One region of the Promicromonospora sp. NPDC050880 genome, then DNA from elsewhere that is predicted to be linked to it. Evidence: riboswitches for the same ligand, from Rfam matches in the RefSeq annotation. Region 1 holds a riboswitch; each other region holds the start of a gene.
What was found. Region 1 has a riboswitch for thiamine pyrophosphate ahead of thiC (phosphomethylpyrimidine synthase ThiC). Riboswitches for the same ligand answer to the same signal wherever they lie in the genome.
Positions count from the first base shown of each region.

Region 2: it holds a riboswitch for thiamine pyrophosphate, as region 1 does, so the genes downstream of both, thiD (bifunctional hydroxymethylpyrimidine kinase/phosphomethylpyrimidine kinase) here and thiC (phosphomethylpyrimidine synthase ThiC) in region 1, are expected to answer to the same signal.
Region 3: it holds a riboswitch for thiamine pyrophosphate, as region 1 does, so the genes downstream of both, ACIBBF_RS22285 (FAD-dependent oxidoreductase) here and thiC (phosphomethylpyrimidine synthase ThiC) in region 1, are expected to answer to the same signal.

Region 1 is NZ_JBITFV010000028.1:40,386-45,367, forward strand. Features, by position in the region: gene ACIBBF_RS25145 (N-acetylmuramoyl-L-alanine amidase) at 1-931, shown strand, start outside; gene ACIBBF_RS25150 (C39 family peptidase) at 1,011-2,351, opposite strand; TPP riboswitch at 2,488-2,593, shown strand; gene thiC (phosphomethylpyrimidine synthase ThiC) at 2,591-4,345, shown strand; gene ACIBBF_RS25160 (LacI family DNA-binding transcriptional regulator) at 4,424-4,982, opposite strand, start outside.
Region 2 is NZ_JBITFV010000012.1:38,741-43,722, forward strand. Features, by position in the region: gene ACIBBF_RS18330 (M50 family metallopeptidase) at 1-81, opposite strand, end outside; gene ACIBBF_RS18335 (hypothetical protein) at 221-2,521, shown strand; TPP riboswitch at 2,547-2,644, shown strand; gene thiD (bifunctional hydroxymethylpyrimidine kinase/phosphomethylpyrimidine kinase) at 2,634-3,566, shown strand; gene dxr (1-deoxy-D-xylulose-5-phosphate reductoisomerase) at 3,553-4,722, opposite strand; gene ACIBBF_RS18350 (RyR domain-containing protein) at 4,755-4,982, opposite strand, start outside.
Region 3 is NZ_JBITFV010000019.1:16,758-21,739, forward strand. Features, by position in the region: gene ACIBBF_RS22275 (thiazole synthase) at 1-690, opposite strand, end outside; gene thiS (sulfur carrier protein ThiS) at 693-962, opposite strand; gene ACIBBF_RS22285 (FAD-dependent oxidoreductase) at 959-2,194, opposite strand; TPP riboswitch at 2,186-2,289, opposite strand; gene thiE (thiamine phosphate synthase) at 2,328-2,981, shown strand; gene ACIBBF_RS22295 (CBS domain-containing protein) at 3,072-3,503, shown strand; gene ACIBBF_RS22300 (DNA topoisomerase IB) at 3,539-4,510, shown strand; gene ACIBBF_RS22305 (hypothetical protein) at 4,502-4,789, opposite strand.

The DNA of each region.
Region 1 (4,982 bases):
CGACGTCGTCGAGGTGCGCACGGGGTACGCCGACAACGTCAACGTGGTCACGGGCTGCGAGGAGGCGTCGCCGGGTTCCGGGGCCTGCGTCGAGGGTGCGGGCACCAACTTCCGGTACCTGTACCAGGCGCCGTCGGCCGACGCGCCCCTGGCCAAGGACCCGGGCTGGAAGCCGGACGGCGCGGACGGCACCACGTACGCGAGCGACGTGAGCGCGCGCGTGCAGTCCGGGCACAAGCTCGTCGTCGACCGGGTCGAGGGCGAGTGGCTGGGCGTGTGGTGGGCCGGGTCGCTGGCCTGGCTGCACAACCCGGCCGACCGCCCGGTGGTGGTGCCGGCGACGGCGAAGACGGTCACCGTGGCGGGTGACGCCCCGGCGCCGGTCTTCGGCCGGGCCTACCCGGAGGCGGCCGCGTACGCGGCGCACCCGGACGTGCCGGTGCAGCCCGTGACGCCCATCGAGTACACGGTGGGCATGGGCCAGACCTACGCCGTGGCCGACGACGACGTGCCCTCGGACTACTACCGCGCCACGACGTTCGACGGCTCGGGGCCGGGCGACCGCACGGTGGTCCGGGGCCAGGACGTGTACTACCAGCTCTGGCTCGCGCACCGGCACGTCTTCGTCAAGGCGGCCGACGTCGAGCTCCACGACCCGGTGGTCGCGGACGTGTCGGGCCCCTCGATTGAGGGCAAGGCCCGGGTAGGCCGGATCCTGACCGCCGACGCCGGCACCTACCTGCCGTACGACGTCGACGTGGCCTACCGCTGGCTCCGCGACGGCGAGCCGGTGGCCTGGGCGACCGGCCCTCGCTACCTGGTGACGGCCCGCGACCGGGGAGCGGACCTCACGGTCCGGGTCACGGTCTCCGCCCCGGGCCACACCCCGGCGTCCTACACGTCCGACCCGCTCCCGATCCCGCCCCGCTGACCCGCGTACGCCGTTGAGTGCGGGATATTCGCCCTTCCGGCACAGGGAAAAGGGCGAATATCCCGCACTCGACCGAGGGTCACCAGTTCGGGGTGAGGCCCGGGACCCTCCGGGGGAGGTCGACGTCCTTCGGGTGGTACACGTAGGTCAGGCCGTCGGTCGAGGTCTGCCAGACGCGCTCGAAGTTCTCCCGCGTGTACACGACCCGCACCGCGTCGTTCGTGGCGCCGTGCGGGTCGTTGAGGATCGGGTCGCCGTCGGCCGTGAACCCGCGCAGCACCACCAGGTGGCCGTCGGTCTCGTACCCGGCCTCCGGCATCTCCTCCGCCGTGAAGTTGATCGAGAGGACCAGCGGGATGCCGGCCGCGACGAACCGCTCGGCCTCGGCGAGGGAGCGCAGCCGGGTCACGAACGACGTCAGCCCGAACCTGTTCGCGTAGGCGGCGTTGAACGGCCAGTTGCCCGCGCCCTCGTAGGCGTAGTCCCAGGTGTTCATCGCGGCGTAGTCGACCTGCGGGTCGCCGTTCGGTGCCTCGATGCCCTCCAGCTCCTCGGGCGGCACCTCGCGCCCGTAGGAGTAGATGACCATCGTGGACGACGTCGGCGAGCACCACACCTGGCCGCCGCCCCCGAACTCGGGGTACTCGCCGCGGTGGATGTTCTGGCTGAACTGCGGCACGTCGAGCACGACCTCGCGGCCCAGTGTGAAGTCGCTGGTGCCGGTGTAGTGCGTGTCGGGCAGGTACTCGTTGGTCATGGTGGTCACGGCGTCCAGCCGCGGGGACACCCGGGCGCCCTCCGGCCGGTACAGGGTGACGCGCGTCTGGAACGCGTGCGGCTCGTGTCCCGACTTCGCGACGTACGTGTCGGTGAACAGGTACGCGTCGTCGTCGGCCTGGCCGTTCACGGAGGTGCGGTGGATGTCGCCCACGCCGCCGTCCGCGGGGGAGAAGTCGTCGCCCGAGGCCCAGCGCCCCATCACGAACCACTTCGTCCATGCCCCGTCGGCCTTGCGCCCGCGGAACTCGATCTCGACCCACGTCCCCGTCGGCGTCCTCGCGTTCCACGAGCTCACCGACTCGTCGACCGGGTACCCGGTCTCGACCACGGGCGACGTCCACCGGCCCGTCTCGTAGCGCACGGCGCCGCCGTCGCCGAACGGGTCGGTGTACTCGACCACCGCACCGCCCCGGCCCAGCACCAGCCCGCCGCGGGCGTCCGCACGCAGGTTGGTGGTCTCACCCGCGCGGAGCTCCCGCACCCCGTCCCACGCGGTGAGCGTGATCCGGTTGTCCGACGCCGCCACGTCCGGCGCCGAGCCCGCGGGCACGGCGCTCGCCGTGATCCCTGCCTGCATCACGAGTGCTCCTGTCGTCGCCAGCGCGAACGCCGTGGTCCGCAACCTTCTCCGTACCGACATGCCTGCCTCCAGGCTTCGGGGCCCACGTCCCGGTGAGCGAGCCGTCGACCTTCTCTATCAGAGCGGACGCGGGTGCAGAAGTGTTTTGGGCACGGCCGAAGAAGACCCGCACGGCGGCACGGTGCTAACGTCGTCCGCGATCCCACGGGTGCCCCGCGCAGGGGCTGAGATCGGGCTGGACGGCCCGGGACCGTTGAACCTGTCCGGTTAACACCGGCGTAGGAAGCAGGAGTCTGATGATGGAGCACACCCCTTCCCGCACGCTCGCGTACGAGCACGGCACCGATCCCGCGCACGACGCCGGCCTGCGGGTGCCGGTCACCGAGATCACGCTGGCGCCGTCCCCCGACGGCAGCCCGAACCCTCCGGTGCGGGTCTACCGCACGCAGGGTCCGGGCTCCGACCCGGTCCGCGGCCTCGGCCCGGCCCGCGAGCCGTGGGTCGTGGCCCGGGGCGACACCGAGGAGTACGACGGCCGCCGCCGGGCCCTGGCCGACGACGGGCGCGGCGCGGTGCGTCGCGGCGCCGCGACCCAGGAGTGGCAGGGCGAACGACGTCGCCCGCGCCGGGCGCTGCCCGGCCGGCGGGTGACCCAGATGCACTACGCGCGCCAGGGCGTGGTCACCCCCGAGATGCGGTTCGTCGCCCTGCGCGAGGGCTGCGACGTCGAGCTGGTCCGCAGCGAGGTCGCGGCCGGCCGGGCGATCATCCCGAACAACGTGAACCACCCCGAGTCCGAGCCGATGATCATCGGCAAGGCGTTCCTCGTGAAGGTCAACGCGAACATCGGCAACTCCGCCGTCCACAGCTCCATCGCGCAGGAGGTGGAAAAGCTCGAGTGGGCCACGAAGTGGGGCGCCGACACCGTGATGGACCTGTCCACCGGCGACGACATCCACACGACCCGCGAGTGGCTGCTGCGCAACTCGCCGGTCCCGATCGGCACCGTGCCGATCTACCAGGCGCTGGAGAAGGTGAACGGCGACGCGAGCGCGCTGACCTGGGAGATCTACCGCGACACGGTGATCGAGCAGTGCGAGCAGGGCGTCGACTACATGACGGTGCACGCCGGCGTGCTGCTGCGGTACGTGCCGCTCACGGCGGACCGCGTCACGGGGATCGTGAGCCGCGGCGGCTCGATCATGGCCGGCTGGTGCCTGGCGCACCACCAGGAGAACTTCCTCTACACGCACTTCGACGAGCTCTGCGAGATCTTCGCGGCCTACGACGTGGCGTTCTCCCTCGGCGACGGCCTGCGCCCCGGCTCGCTCGCCGACGCGAACGACGAGGCCCAGTTCGCCGAGCTGGACACGCTCGCCGAGCTCACGAAGCGGGCCTGGACCTACGACGTCCAGGTCATGGTCGAGGGCCCGGGCCACGTCCCGTTCCACCTGGTGCGCGAGAACGTGGAGCGGCAGCAGGAGCTGTGCGACGGCGCCCCGTTCTACACGCTGGGCCCTCTGGTCACGGACGTCGCGCCCGGCTACGACCACATCACGTCCGCCATCGGCGCCACCGAGATCGCCCGGTACGGCACGGCGATGCTCTGCTACGTGACGCCCAAGGAGCACCTCGGCCTGCCCGACCGTGACGACGTGCGCACGGGCGTGGTGACCTACAAGATCGCCGCGCACGCCGCCGACGTCGCCAAGGGACACCCCGGTGCGCGAGACCGGGACGACGCCCTGTCCAAGGCCCGGTTCGAGTTCCGCTGGCGCGACCAGTTCAACCTGTCGCTCGACCCCGAGCTGGCCGAGGCGTACCACGACGAGACGCTGCCGGCCGAGGCGGCGAAGACCGCGCACTTCTGCTCGATGTGCGGACCCAAGTTCTGCTCGATGCGCATCTCGCAGGACATCCGCGACGAGTTCGGCGGGGCGCCGGCCCAGGCCGCGCTCGCGGCCGCGGCGGAGGAGGGCATGGCGGCCAAGTCCGCGCAGTTCCGCGCCGCGGGCGGCGAGGTCTACCTCCCGTCCCCGCAGCTCCGCCCCTGACCCGTCCCCGTTGAGTGCGGGATGTTCGCCCTTTCTTGTGTGCCAGAAGGGCGAACATCCCGCACTCGACGGGGTGTGTCACGGGAGGTCGCTCAGGTCCGGGACCGGGCCCGTCGTGGTGCCCTCCACGAGGGTGACCGGGAGCAGCACCGACTCCGGCTCCTCCCCGGCGAGCAGCGCGACGACGGCCATGCCGAGCGCCCGGCCCTTCTCGACGAGCGGCTGGTGCACGCTGGTGAGCACGTCGGGGGACAGCCACGGCAGGTCGAGCCCGTCGAACCCGGCCACGGACACGTCCTCGGGGACCCGCAGGCCGAGCTCACGCGCCGCGATGACGGCCCCGGCGGCCAGCAGGTCGGAGTGCGCGACGATCGCCGTCGGCCGGTCCCGTGCAGGAGCCCACTCGGACAGGATCTCGGTGGCCGCGTCGCGCCCGTGCTCCACGAGCGACGCCGGCGTCTCCCACGACATGACCGGCTCGATGACGTCGCGCACGCCGGCCAGCCGGTTGCGGGTGGGGGTGCGTTCCGCGGCGGCCAGGCGGTCGGCGTCGACCAGGCCCGACCGCTCGTCCCGCCCGAACGGCAGCGTGATCTCCGCGATCCGTGTGTGCCCCAGCTCGACGAGGTGCCGCACG
Region 2 (4,982 bases), on a different contig from region 1:
CCCCAGCTCGTGCAGCCCCACCGAGACGACGACGCCGAGCAGGAGGACGAGCACACCAACGATGTGCGGAACGATGCTCACGGCACCGAGACTACGGCACCTGTCCGACAGCCCGGAAGGCAGCGCACGGCTCCCCTCGGCTCGACCACGCGACATTCACGCCACTCCCGTTCCATGACAATTCCTTGAAACTTCGGTTACCGATCATTAACCTGGCGGCATGTCTGTTTCGTCCGTACCCGAGGTCGGGCACACCCACGGTCCCGCGGCGCTCGCCGACAGCCTCGCCGCGGTCTTCCAGACCGAGGCGTGGTCGGGTCCGGACGGCGACTCCCGGGTGGCCCGGCACCTGCGCGAGGCCGGGGTCGACGTCAGCGCGATCTGGGCGGCGTCCCGCTGGAACATGGGCGAGGACGGCGAGGCGCCCAACCGGCGCCACCCGCTGCCCGGCGACCCGCGCGGCCCGCAGACCGCCGCCGCCCTGCGGGCCGTCGCCGGGCTGCCGCGCGGTGCCGCGCTCCTCGGTCTCTACCTGTGGTCGCAGGCCAGCGACGCGCTGCAGTACACCTTCCGGCACGGCCGGATCATCGTGCCGCTGCGCGCGTTCGTCGAGACCTGGGAGACGTGCCGCGACGAGGCCCCCGACGCCGTGTGCCGGGCCGAGGGCGACGCCGTGGCCGTCCTGCTGCGCACGCTCATCACGCAGATGCACACGTCGGCCGCCCGCAGCGCGGGCAGCCTGCCCCGGCTCGCCGGGGCCGCCGCGCGGGCCGGTCAGAGGTGCGCGGACCTGCTGCGTGCCGCCCGGGCCATCCCCGACCCGGCGTCCCCGTTCCGCCGGGAGCTCGTACCGCAGGCCGTGACGCGGATCCGCTACTTCCGCGCGCTCGCCGAGGCGTCGGTGGCCGCGGACGAGGCGATGGCGGGCCGGCCCGACCGCCTCGGCCCCGCGCTCGACGGGCTGCGCGCCGCCGAGACCGACCGGCACCTCAACTACATCCTGGCCAGCGAGCTGCGCTCCTACCGGATGCACCTGACGGAGCTGCACCGCAACCTCGGCGCGCGGTGGCTCACGCTGGACCGGCTCAAGACCGTCTACATCTACCCGTTCGGGCTGCGGGACGTGAGCCCGGCCGCCGCCGTCGCGGCGATCCGCGGCATCGCCGACCGCGACGAACGCCCCTGGCTGCTGGGCGTCCGGACCGTCGCGACACGCGCCCGCCTCAAGATGGACGACGTCTGGGCGAGCGTCGACCGTGCCGCCCGCCCGTACGGCGGGGCCTCGCTGTCCATGCCCGACGTGCGGCTGGAACAGCCCGACGGCACGCTCATCGCCGAGCTGACCTGCGACGTGCGGTTCACCGAGTTCGGCAACCACTACGTGCGGTTCCGGTACTCGGCGCACGACCAGTCGCCGCAGCAGGTGCGCGACGCCCGGTTCCGGCTGTCCAACCTGCACGCCGACATCCGGGTGCGGTGGATCGCGCCGGACGGCTCGCCGCTCGACGTCGACCACGGCGACGCCCTGCCGCCCGAGCGCCTGTTCGACCTCGCCGACCTGCTCCAGCGCGCCACGGCGGACCTGGTCCGCACGGGGACCGAGATCGCCCAGGGACGGGCGCACGTGGTCACCACCGTCTACGAGGCCAGCCGCGGCACCGGCCCCGCGGCACCCCGGGCGGCCCGCACGCCGGTCGCGATGGGTGACGAGCTGCTCGCCGCGTTCGGCTCGCAGGTGCTGCTCCAGCCGGTCTCGTACGGCACCGCGACGCTGTGCGACTGGACCCTGCGCCAGCGCAACCCGGTGCTGCTGGAAGGCGTGCGGCACCTGGGTGACGTCGTGGCGGTGACCACCAACTCCACGACGGTCGCGCTGGTGGGCGCGGCGCACTTCAAGATCTCCCAGTACGGCTCGCTGGCCGAGTTCGTCGCGAGCCTCAACGGGCTGTTCAGCGCCTGGAACGCCACGCTGGCCGACCACCTGCGGATCGTCGCGGCCATGCTCGCCGACCACGACGTGAACAACGGCGCCGACCTGGCCGAGCGCAAGGAGCGGCTGACCCGCGAGCAGCTGCGCCTGCACGAGTTCGCCTCGGAGGTGCGCACCACGCTGACCACCATCACCTCACCCACGTTCCTGGCCTCCGCCCTCGAGTCCCGGATGCTCAACCAGCTCCTGCACGCCTCGCACTTCGAGCAGCAGGCCGCGGTGGTCACCGAACGGCTGCGCGAGCTGCTCCAGGAACCCATCGCCACGCGGCTCGCCGCCCTCGAGCGCCTGCACGGCGACCGCGAGCGCGCCGAGGAGGCGAGGCGGGAGCGCGGCAGGCGCCGGCTCATGGACGGCACCCTCTCGGCCATCACGGTGTTCGCCGGCGTCTACGCGCTGATCGGGACGGTCCAGGTGGCCCTGGACGCGGCGCTGATCGACGGCGTCCAGGCGGTCGCGGCCACGGCCCTGGTCACCGTGGGCGCGCTGGTGACAGGCCTGGCCGTCTTCAACTGGACGCGCGGTCACTGACCCCTCGATCCGGTCTAGGGTGGGCCCACATGGCGCGGGGCGCCGGGGCACAGCCCGGCTGAGACGTACCCGTGGAACCTGATCTAGGTAGTGCTAGCGAAGGGAACGCCTCATGGGCTCCGTCCTGCCCGAACCTCTGCCCGGCGCCGCAGCGCGCACGCGTCCCGCCGGCCACCCCGTGGTGGCGCTGACGATCGCCGGCTCCGACCCGTCCGGCGGGGCCGGGATCCAGGCCGACCTGAAGACGTTCGCCGCCCTGGGCGGCTACGGCTGCGCGGTGCTCACGGGCCTGACCGCGCAGTCCACGACGGGCGTGACCCGGGTGCTGCCCGTCCCGGCCGACATGGTCACCGCACAGCTCGGCACCCTGTTCGCCGACGTCGCCGTGGACACGGTGAAGATCGGCATGACGACGGACGCCGAGGTCGCCCGCGCGATCGCCGCCGCCCTGCGCGACCTTCGGGCCGGTGCGCGGCCGCCGTTCGTGGTGCTCGACCCGGTCATGGTCGCGACGTCGGGCGACCGGCTGCTGGCGCGCGAGGCCGAGACGGTGCTCCGCGAGGAGCTGCTGCCCCTGTCCGACCTCGTGACGCCGAACCTGCCCGAGGCGGCCGTGCTGCTCGGCACCGACCCCGCCCGGGACGCCGCCGAGGCCGCGGACCAGGCCCGCGCGCTGCTGGGCCTCGGCGCACGGTTCGCCCTGGTCAAGGGCGGGCACCTCACGTCCGCGGAGGCGGTGGACCACCTCGCGGGCCCGGGGCTCGGGGCGGGAGCCGGCGACGTCGTGGCGCTCGCCGCGCCCCGGGTCGCGACGCGCAACACCCACGGCACGGGCTGCACGCTGAGCTCGGCGTGCGCCGTGCTGCGGCCCGTGCACGACGGCTGGGAGCCCGCGGTGCGCGCCGCGAAGGACTACCTCACGGGGGCGCTGCGCGCGGCGGACGACCTCGTGGTGGGCGGCACCGGCACGGCGGCCGGGCCGTGGCGCGGCCACGGCCCCGTCCACCACGGCTTCGCCACCGCCTTGTCACCTACGCCGTCTTGAGGATCTCCGCGGCCCGCGCCCGGGCCCACGCGTCGGCCTCGAGCACGCCCTCGACCGACCCCGCATCGCCCGCGCCCGTCGCCGCGTGCGCCTCGACGACGGCGGCGACCGTGTCGACGATGTCGAGGAACCCGATGGTGCCGTCGTGGAAGGCGTCCACGCAGACCTCGTTCGCCGCGTTGTAGACCGCGGGGAACGTCCCGCCGGCCTCACCGACCTGTCGCGCCAGGCGGACGGCGGGGAAGGCGTCGTCGTCCAGCGGCGCGAACTCCCAGGTGGCGGCCTGCGTCCAGTCGATCCCGACGTCGACGTCGGGCAGGCGGTCCGGCCAGGACAGGCCGAGGGCGATGGGCACGAGCATCCGCGGCGGGCCGGCCTGCGCGATGGTGGACCCGTCCACGAACTCGACCATGGAGTGGATCATCTGCTGCGGGTGCACCACCACGTCGATCGCGCTGAACGGGAGGTCGAACAGCAGGTGCGCCTCGATGACCTCCAGCCCCTTGTTCACCAGGGTCGCGGAGTTGGTGGTGACCACGCGCCCCATCGCGAAGTTGGGGTGCCGCAGGGCCTGCGCGGGCGTCACCTCGCGCAGCTCGTCGCGGGTGCGTCCCCGGAAGGGCCCGCCGCTCGCGGTCACCACGAGCTTGCGCACCTCGGACGCCGACCCCGAGCGCAGTGCCTGGGCGATGGCCGAGTGCTCCGAGTCCACGGGCACGATCTGGCCCTCGTGCCGCACGGCCGCCGTGACCAGCGCGCCGCCCACCACCAGCGACTCCTTGTTCGCGAGCGCCAGCGTCGATCCGGCCTCCAGCGCGGCGAGCGTGGGCCGCAGTCCGACCGAGCCCGTGATGCCGTTGAGCACGACGTCGCTGCCGCGGCCGGCCAGCTCGGTGGCGGCGCCGGGCCCGGCGAGCACCTCGACGCCGTCGGCCCCCGCCTCGGCGAGCAGGGCGGTCAGCGCGGGGCGGGCGGCGGCGTCGGCCACGGCGACGGCGCGGACGCCGAGGGCGGCCGCCTGGCGCGCGAGGAGCGGCAGGTCCGTGCCGCCGGCGGACAGCGCGTCCACGCGGAACCGGTCGGGGTTGCGCCCGATGACGTCGACGGCCTGGGTGCCGATGGAGCCGGTGGAGCCGAGGAGGGTGACGCTTCGCATGGGGCCATCCTGTCAGGCCCGGCGGGCGGGTCTCAGCCCTCCCCGGGCTGCCCCGCCCGCCCGCGGCCGAACATGCGCCACCCGCGGACGACGCCGCGCGGGTCGGGGACGGGGTCGCCGTCGGCCTCCCAGCCGGCGTCGCCGTCGAGCGGCACCACGTGCAGCCCGAAGTCCGCGAGGATCACGGGGATGGCCCGGATCGCCGCGCGGTCCTTCTCCCGGTCCGCCTCGGACAGCTCGTCCCAGGGGCGCAGGTCGGG
Region 3 (4,982 bases), on a different contig from region 1:
GGCGCGCGTCACCGCCGTGGCCAGCAGCACGCCGTCGCACCCGAGCTCCATGGCCAGCGCGGCGTCCGACGCCGTGCCGATGCCCGCGTCCAGGATCACCGGGACCGACGCCGCCGCGGCGATCGCCTCGATGTTGCGCGGGTTGGCGATGCCGAGCCCCGAGCCGATCGGCGAGCCCAGGGGCATCACCGCCGCGCAGCCCACGTCCTCCAGCCGGCGCGCCACCACCGGGTCGTCGCTCGTGTACGGCAGCACGGTGAACCCCTCGTCGACCAGGGTCCGCGCGGCCTCCACCAGGCCGATCGGGTCGGGCAGCAGCGTCACGTCGTCGGCGATGACCTCCAGCTTGACCCAGTCCGTCGCGCACGCCTCCCGGGCGAGCCGGGCGGTGAGCACCGCCTCGTGCACGGAGAAGCAGCCTGCCGTGTTGGGCAGCGCGCGGATGCCGAGCCGCGCGAGCAGCCCCCACACCGAGGGGTCACCGGCGCGCGCCGGGTCGTCCGCGGCACGCGGTCGCGACACCCGGCGCATCGCCACGGTGGTCAGCTCCGTGCCGGACGCCACGAGCGCGTCCTCCAGCGCGAGCAGGCTCGCCGCTCCCCCGGTGCCCATGACCAGGCGCGAGGACAGCTCCGTGCCCGCGATGGTCAGCGGCGCGTCCGGCACGACCGGTTCCGTCGGCTCCGTCATGGTCAGCCTCCCTGCACCGCGGTGACGACCTCGACCCGGTCGCCCGGGCGGACGGTCGTGGTGTCCCACGCTCCGCGCGGCACGACGACGTCGTCCAGCGCGACCGCCACGCCCTGCGGGGCGCCGTCCACCACGACGCCGGGCAGCAGGCGCGCCACGAGGTCGGTGACGGGCAGCGGCGCGGGCAGCGGGTACGGGTCGCCGTTGACGAGGGCGGTGCCGGGCGAACCCGTGCGGCCGGGGTGGCTGGTCTGGTCGGGGTGGCTGGTCATGCGGTGCCTCCTTCGATGGTGCTGGACACAGGGGTGCGGCCCGCCGGGGTGCCGCACGCCGGGCCGAACCGGAGCGGGTCGGCGTACCGGGCGGCGGCGGCCACCGCGGCCCCGGCCGCTTCCTCGTCCGCCCAGGCGGACGGGGCCGCACCCAGCGCGTGGTCGAGCGCGGCCGCCGTGAGCGGGGCCAGCAGGATGCCGTTGCGGTGGTGGCCGGTGGCGAGGTGGAGGCCGGGGGCGGCCCGGCCCAGCAGCGGCGCGTTGTCGGGGCTGCCGGGGCGGGACCGGGTGGTCGCCTCCAGCAGCACGGCCTCGTCCAGGCCGGGCAGCAGCACGCGGACGTCGCGCAGCAGGGCGAAGACGTCGCCGGCCCGGGTCAGGTGGTCGTCGGCGCGCTCGTGGGACGTCGCGCCCACGACCACCTCGCGCGTGCCGTCGGGCCGCACGGGGCGGGGTACCGCGTACACGGGGCGGCCCTGCACCACGCCGCGCACCACCACCCGGGGTGCCCGGTCGGCGTCGGCGAGCAGGCGCAGCGTCGTGCCCGGCACGGGGCGCGTCGGGGCGCCCGCGTACAGGGTCCCGCTCGCGTGCCCCGCGGCCAGGACCACGGTGCCGGCCGCGTACGTGGTGCCCGCGGCGTCGACCGCCCCGGTCACGGCGCCGTCCGCCCAGGTGAGGGCTGCCGCCGCACGGCGCACGACCGTGCCGCGGGCCGCGACCACGCCCGCGAGCGCCGCGTGCAGGGCCCGCGGGTCCACGCTGTGGTCCCCCGGCACCCACGCCGCGCCCGCCACGCGGGGCCCCGTCCCCGGTTCGCGCTCGCGCGCCGCGGCGGGTGGCAGCTCGGCCGAGCCGAGGCCCCACTGGCGGTGCAGGGCGAGCAGGCGGCGCAGGGCCACCACGTCGTCGGCGTCGTAGGCGAGGGCGAGGGTGCCCGACGTCGTGTCCAGGCCGACGGCGCCGGGCGGCAGGCCGGCCGCGTGCTCGACCGCCGAGGCGTAGGAGGGCCACAGGGCGAGCGCCGCGGTACCCAGCCGGGCCTGCCCCTCCTCGCCGAAGCCCGCCTCCATGACGGGCGCGAGCATGCCCGCGGCGGCGTGGGTGGCACCGTCGCCGGGCGCGGGGTCCAGGACGACCACGCCGGCTCCGGCGTCCAGCGCGCGCCAGGCCGCGGTCAGCCCGACGACGCCCGCGCCGACCACGAGGACGTCGCACGCACGGCTGCTCATGATGCTGCTCCCTTCGCTGGCATGACCCAGATCAGGTTCGACGGTCGGCGCCCTGCGCCCTCTCAGCCCCGTGCGGGGCTCCCGTGCACGCGACCACCCTAACCCCCGTGCGGGGCGGGCCTACACTCGCGCCGTGGACCACCGCACCGACCCGCGCGCCCGCCTGGCCGACGCCCGCCTGTACCTGTGCACCGACGCCCGCGAGGGCACGGGTGACCTGGAACCGTTCCTGCACGCGGCGCTGGAGGGCGGGGTCGACGTGGTGCAGCTGCGGGACAAGTCGCTGGACGTCGCGCGCGAGATCGAGCTGCAGGCGCTCGTCGCGCGCGTGGCGACCGAGCACGGCGCCCTGTGGGCGGTCAACGACCGGGCCGACGTCGCCCGGCTGACCCGCGCGCCGGTGGTGCACATGGGCCAGGGTGACCTGCCGCCGGACGCGGTGCGCACCCTGCTGGGCGACGACCCGGTGCTGGGCCGGTCCACGCACGCCCTCGACGAGGCGCTGGCGGCGGAGGCCGACCCGCGGGTCGACTACTTCTGCGTCGGTCCGCTGTGGGCCACGCCGACCAAGCCGGGCCGCCCCGCCGTGGGCCTGGACCTGCTGCGGGAGGTGGCCGGCCGGGCCCCGGCCACGCCGTGGTTCGCGATCGGCGGGATCGACGCCGAGCGCCTGGACCAGGTGCTGGAGGCCGGGGCCCGGCGCGTCGTCGTCGTCCGCGCGATCACGCAGGCCGCCGACCCGCGGGCCGCCGCGGCCGCACTGCGCAGGCGGGTCGAGGCAGCCTGAGGCGCGCGTGCGAGCGCGGGCCCCGCGGGCCATGCTGGAGGGGTCGGTGAAGCAGCCCGCCGTCCACGTCCCGAGGGATGGAGAACGACGATGGAGAACGACACGACCCGGCAGACGGTCGCCGATGTGATGACCCCCGCACCCACCACCGTCGACGCGGCCCAGCCGCTGCGCGAGGCCGCCCGGCTGATGGCCGCCGAGAACGTCGGCGCGCTGGTCGTGACCAGCGACAACACCGCCGTCGGCGTGGTGACCGACCGGGACCTGGTGGTGCGCGGCCTGGCCGAGGGCCACGGCGTGGACGCCCCGGTGCAGCAGGTCGCCAGCGAGAAGGTGGTCACGGTCGGCCACACCGACCCGGTCGAGACCGCGGTCGAGGTGATGCGCTCCGCCGCCGTGCGCCGGGTCCCGGTGCTGGACGGCGACGTGCTGGTGGGCATCGTCTCGATCGGCGACCTCGCCGTGGAGCGCGACCCGTCGTCCGCCCTGGCGGACATCTCGGATGCCGAGCCCAACCGCTGAGCGCGCTCACCCACACCAGCGACTCCGACCCCGGCATCCACCGCCGGCGGCGGGGTCGCGGGTTCTCGTACACGGACCACCGGGGCGCCCGCATCACCGACGCCGCGACGCTGGCCCGCCTCCGCGCGCTCGCCGTGCCGCCGGCATGGACCGACGTGTGGATCTGCGCCGACCCCACCGGTCATCTCCAGGCCACCGGGCGCGACGCCAGACACCGCAAGCAGTACCTCTACCACCGGCTGTGGCGCGAGCAGCGGGACACCGCGAAGTTCGACGACCTGGTGGAGTTCGGCAGCGCCCTGGTCACGCTGCGCAAGCAGGTCGACGCCGACCTGCGCTCACCGCGGCTGGGCCCGCAGCGGGTGGTCGCGACCGTCGTCCGGCTGCTCGACGAGACCCTGATCCGGGTCGGGAACGACGAGTACGTGCGGTCCGGCGCGTCGTTCGGGCTGACGACCCTGCGTTCCCGGCACGCCGAGGTGCAGGGCGCCGAGATCCGGTTCCGCTTCCGCGGCAAGTCGGGCACCCCGCACGACGTCGTCCTGCACGACCGGCGCGTGGCGAACGTGGTGCGCCGGTGCCAGGAGCTGCCGGGCCAGCGCCTGCTGCAGTACGTGGACGGCGACGAGACCCGCACCGTCGGGTCCCGGGACGTCAACGAGTACCTCGGCCGGGTCATGGGTGACGGGTACACCGCCAAGACGTTCCGGACGTGGGGCGCCAGCGCCCTCGTCCTGGGCCACCTGCGCGGGCTGACGCCGCACACCCGGCAGGAGCACGACGCCCAGCGCGCCGAGGCCGTCCGGATCGCCGCGGCCCACCTGCACAACACCCCGGCGGTGTGCCGCAAGAGCTACGTGCACCCCGTGCTGCTGACCGAGGACCGCGCCGAGCTCGACCGCCTCGTCGAGCGCTCCGGCGCCGCCGCCGCGCGCACGTCACGGTGGATGGACGCCGACGAGCGCGCCCTGCTGAAGGTGCTCACGGCCGCCGGCCGCTCAGCCTGACGAACCCGCCGGGCAGACGGCGTCGAGCGCGCGGTCCAGCGTGTCCGGGGTGAGGCCGGCGGTGCCCACCTGGGTCTGCAGGTTCGCGAGCACCTGGTCGGAGGCCGCCCACAGGGGCACACCGGCCTCCCGGGCCACGTCGGTGAGCACGCGCTCGGCGGCGTCCTCGTCGACGCCGCGGACCACGGCGACGACGCTCTTGACCCGCTCGACGGAGACCAGGCCGATGACGACGGCGCGCAGCGCGGGGTCGTCGGGAGAGATGCCGGGTGGGGACATGGGAACCTCCAGATCCAGGAGATCTGGAGCCGCTTCATGACCCCGGGTCCCACCACCGTAGGCCCCCGGCCGCTCACCAGGCAACACCCCGGTCAGCCCGCATGCGCCGGCGCCCGGCCTTTCAGGTGCGAGTGACCACAAACAGGACGAACCTCGGATCAACGGCGGCGCACCCCGCGTCGCCACGACGAAG